DNA from 2 places in the Streptomyces sp. NPDC001549 genome. Region 1 is predicted to be linked to the other one. Evidence: riboswitches for the same ligand, from Rfam matches in the RefSeq annotation. Region 1 holds a riboswitch; the other holds the start of a gene.

Region 1 (2,192 bases):
TCGTCGCGGATTGCTGTGCATACCGCGTGCGCAGGAATACGCAAGACCGAACCTCCGCCTATTTCCGACTACCAGTCATTGCACGCACATGCGTGCGCTGCGACTCTATTGCAACACACGATAATTTCCGAGAGCGGCCAGAAATACGAAACATTTGCACAAAGACGCAACACACAAAGACCCCGGCTCGGGGAGCCGGGGTCTTCGGTGAAGCGGTGCGCCAGGCGGGGTCAGAGGCTGACGCCGTGCGAGCGCAGGTACGCGATCGGGTCGATGTCCGAGCCGTACTGCGAGCCTGTGCGGGCCTCGAAGTGCAGGTGCGGGCCGCTGGAGTTGCCGGTGGAGCCCGACAGGCCGATCTGCTGGCCCGGGATGACCTGCTGGCCGACGGAGACGCTCAGCGAGGTCATGTGCCCGTACTGGGTGTAGGTGCCGTCGTTGTGCTTGATGACGACGTTGTTGCCGTACGCGCCGCCCCAGCCGGCCTCGACGACGGTGCCGACGCCCACCGCGTGGACCGAGGTGCCGGAGGCGGCGTGGAAGTCGATGCCCGTGTGGCTGCCGGAGGACCACATGCCGCCGCCCGCGTGGTACTGCGTGCTGACGTACGAGCCGTCCACCGGGGCGACGAAGGTGTTGAGGCGCTTGCGCTCCTCCTCGCGGGCGGCGCGCTCGGCGGCATCGCGCTCGGCCTTCGCCTTGGCCTCGGCGAGGCGCTTGGCCTCCGCGGCCCGCTGCTTCGCGTCGGCCTCGGCCTGCGCCTTGACGGCGTCCTGCTCGGCGCCGCGGTGCTGGGACTCGGCCTGGTCGGCGATGTCGCCCGCGAGGTCCTCGGCGACGACCACGGCGCCCAGGCCGCTGTCCTGGCCGATGTTGCTGCTGTGGTTGTCCGCGGCGAAGGCCGGGGCGGCGAGCGAGCCGACCACACCCGTGGTGGCGATCGCGGCGATACCGGCGTAACCGGCGGTCTTCTTGCTCAGACGGCTGGAGCCACGGTGCTTACCGGTACCAGCGGGACGACTGCCAAACGCCATGAAGGGTTTGATCCTTTCCTTCCTTCTCGCCTACCGGGTTAGCTGACGGGTTCGGAGCAGGAAGGTCTCCTACGGATCTCCTCTTGCGAGGGGGTCCGATTCACCCCAGGGACTCATGTGGGTCCCCGGCTCCCCAGGCTCGCGCCTGACGGGGACTCGGCGATCACTGTCCGGTGCCGCGGGTGCGGCGGGCACAACTGACGGACAGCACGGCCGACGCTAGGCGGATCATCAGTCAATCGCCAAACAGACACGGCTTTTTGTTGCGTACGCCACACCACATAAAAGCAACCTCACCATTAAACGGACAAAAGGGGTTCCGGTGACCAAGTCACCAGAACCCCTTGCTGAAACCTTCAGCCGGCCCTCAATGAGCCGTCATCCGCCGGTCAGTTGGAGACGACCGTGACCTCTCCGATCCCAAGAGCCCGCACGGGCTCCTCGATCAGCGCCGCGTCGCCCACCAGGACGGTGACCAGCCGGTCCGCGGGGAAGGCCTTGACGACCGCCGTGGTCGCCTCCACCGTGCCCGTTTCGGCGAGCTGCGCGTACAACTGCGCCTGGTAGTCGTCCGGCAGCTCCTGCTCGACCTGGTCGGCGAGGGTGCCCGCGACCGAGGCCGCCGTCTCGAACTTCAGCGGGGCCACGCCCACCAGGTTCTGCACGGCGACATCGCGTTCGGCGTCGGTCAGACCGCCCTCCGCGAGGGTGCGCAGCACCTTCCAGAGGTCCTCCAGCGCCGGTCCGGTGTTCGGGGTGTCCACCGAGCCGCTGATGGCGAGCATCGAGGCGCCCTTGCCGTCCGCGGTGGAGCGCAGCACCTGGCCGAAGGCGCGCACGCCGTAGGTGTACCCCTTCTCCTCGCGCAGCACCTTGTCCAGGCGCGAGGTGAGGGTGCCGCCCAGGCAGTACGTGCCCAGCACCTGGGCCGCCCACACCCGGTCGTGGCGGTCCGCCCCGATCCGGCCGATCAGCAGCTGCGTCTGGACCGCGCCGGGCCGGTCCACGATGACCACGCGGCCGGTGTCGTCGGCGGTCACCGGCGGCACCGGGAGCGCGGCGGCGGTGTTGCCCGTCCAGGTGCCCAGGGTGTCCGCGAGCACGGCGTCCAGGTCGATGCCGGTCAGGTCGCCGACGACCACCGCGGTGGCGGTGGCG
Region 2 (2,192 bases), on a different contig from region 1:
CTACGGCGGACTCCAGTTCACCCAGGAGGAGTGGCAGGGCGCCGGCGGGCTCGACTTCGCCGAGCGCCCCGACCTGGCGAGCCGATCCCAGCAGATCGCCGTGGCCGAGCGGGTGCTGGGCTCGACGGGACCGCAGGCGTGGCCGCTGTGCGCGGCCTCGGCCGGTCTGGTCCGGGAGAGCCCCGCCGCGAAGGTGGACCCCGGTCTGCCCGGTGGTCAGGGCCCGCTCGCCCCCGCGCCGTCCCGCCCGGACGACGCCGTTCCGTCCACCAAGGGCGGCAAGCCGTCCACGGACTACGGGTCGCCGACCCCGGCCCCGGCTCCGAGCCCGTCCAGCACTCCGTTCCTGATTCCCGACGCGCCGTCCATCGGACTGCCCGTCATGCCCGCGCCGGACATCCCGACGACTCCTCCGGTCGACCCGACGGCTCCGGTCCTGCCTGGCGGTCCGACCGGCACGCCGACCCCCGTCGACCCGACGGCGCCGACGCTGCCGGTGGACCCGACCACGCCCACCACCTCGCCCGTCACGCCGGGACTGCCCCCGGTCGACCCGAAGGCCCCCGCGGCCCCGGAGGTCCCGCAGACCACCGGCACCACTCCTGTCCAGGGCAATGGCAAGCACCGCGGTGCGCCGGAGGCCGTGCCGACGGCCCCGTCTGATGCCGCGTCGGACCCCACCTACACGGTCCAGGCGGGCGACAGCCTGGCGACCATCGCGGTTGCCAAGGGCGTAAAGGGGGGCTGGAACGGTCTCTACCAGGCCAATGAGAAGGTCATCGGTGAGGACGCCGACCTCATCAAGCCCGGTCAGAACCTGGATCTAACCGCGCAATAAGGACAGTTCAGTTACCCGGAAAGAGTCGAATGTCGGATTTCTGTAAGTGAGACATGTGTCTCTTCCGGTCAACTGGCGTGTCCCGCCTCGGGGCTTCCGCAAACCCCGCCCTCACCTGCGCAAACGCCCCTGCGGGGAGCGCAAGTAGGGGCCGTTTCTCCCCGATGTTCCTCGTTGAACATCGGGGAGAGACCTGTCTACCTTCTGAATCGCTCGCCACCGCGAGCTCCTTCGACCGCATCGCCGAATCCTGCCGGCGGACGGGGGGAACAGTCGTCGCGTCAAGCGCCGAAGGCAGGAGCGGGGGAACCAAGGTAGGTGCCGGGAGCGGCCGTTGAGAGACGGTCACGCCACCGGCTTGGGGTTAAGACGTGCGCTAGGTCGCACGGCCGGGCAACTCACTCGCCCGAACCCGACAGCTCACCTCGTAGGCGTCGGTGAGGAGAAACTCCATGCTGCTTTCCGGCAAGGGCAAGCACCGTCGCGGTACTGCAATCGAGCGGTCTGTCCGGATCGTCACGCTCGCCGGTGTCGCCGGTGTGGCCGTGGCCGCCCCCCTGATGGCCGCGGGCACCGCCAGCGCCGCCACCGCGTCCGAGTGGGACAAGGTCGCGCAGTGCGAGTCCGGTGGCAACTGGGCCATCAACACGGGCAACGGCTACTACGGCGGTCTGCAGTTCTCGCCCTCCACGTGGGCCGGGTTCGGTGGCAAGTCGTACGCCCCGCAGGCCAACCAGGCCTCCAAGTCGCAGCAGATAGCGGTCGCGGAGAAGGTCCTCAAGAGCCAGGGCAAGGGCGCCTGGCCGTCCTGTGGCAAGGGCCTGTCGAACTCCTCCTTCACCGGTGGCGGCTCCGAGGCCCCGGCGTCGAAGCCGCAGTCCAAGCCGCAGCCGAAGCCGAAGGCCGAGAAGCCGAAGACCGAGACCAAGGCCGCGCCGAAGGAGACCAAGCGCCCCGAGGCTCCGACCACCCGCTCCGAGCGTGCCGAGGCTCCGGCCGCGCCGAAGACCGGCAACGGCTCGTACGAGGTCAAGCCGGGCGACACCCTGGGCACCATCGCCGAGGCCAACGGCGTCAAGGGCGGCTGGCAGAAGCTCTTCGAGCTGAACAAGGACATCGTCTCGGACGCCGACCTGATCTTCCCGGGTCAGAAGCTGAAGCTCAGCTGAACATTGCGGCAAAAGCCGCAGAAACTTGTACGCGGCGTCAGCTGACCCCGTGCAGGATTCCCACCGCCCGGCGCGTGCCCCACGCGCCGGGCGGTGCTGCGTGCGGCCCCCGAAGGCCGATGATCAAGCGACCTATGTCCCGGAAGAGGGGTATTCGGTCCCTTTTTCGTCCCAGGGTCCGGGCG

The links. Region 1 has a riboswitch for cyclic di-AMP ahead of ACFY04_RS26950 (M23 family metallopeptidase). Riboswitches for the same ligand answer to the same signal wherever they lie in the genome.
Region 2: linked by a shared signal. The riboswitch ahead of ACFY04_RS38545 (transglycosylase family protein) and the one ahead of ACFY04_RS26950 (M23 family metallopeptidase) in region 1 are both predicted to bind cyclic di-AMP.

The regions. Positions count from the first base shown of each region.
Region 1 is NZ_JBIAVJ010000018.1:132,827-135,018, reverse strand. It holds gene ACFY04_RS26955 (GntR family transcriptional regulator) at 1-44, opposite strand, end outside; gene ACFY04_RS26950 (M23 family metallopeptidase) at 231-1,034, opposite strand; cyclic di-AMP (ydaO/yuaA leader) riboswitch at 1,047-1,206, opposite strand; gene ACFY04_RS26945 (pitrilysin family protein) at 1,424-2,192, opposite strand, start outside.
Region 2 is NZ_JBIAVJ010000035.1:72,848-75,039, reverse strand. It holds gene ACFY04_RS38550 (transglycosylase family protein) at 1-838, shown strand, start outside; cyclic di-AMP (ydaO/yuaA leader) riboswitch at 1,115-1,287, shown strand; gene ACFY04_RS38545 (transglycosylase family protein) at 1,291-2,007, shown strand.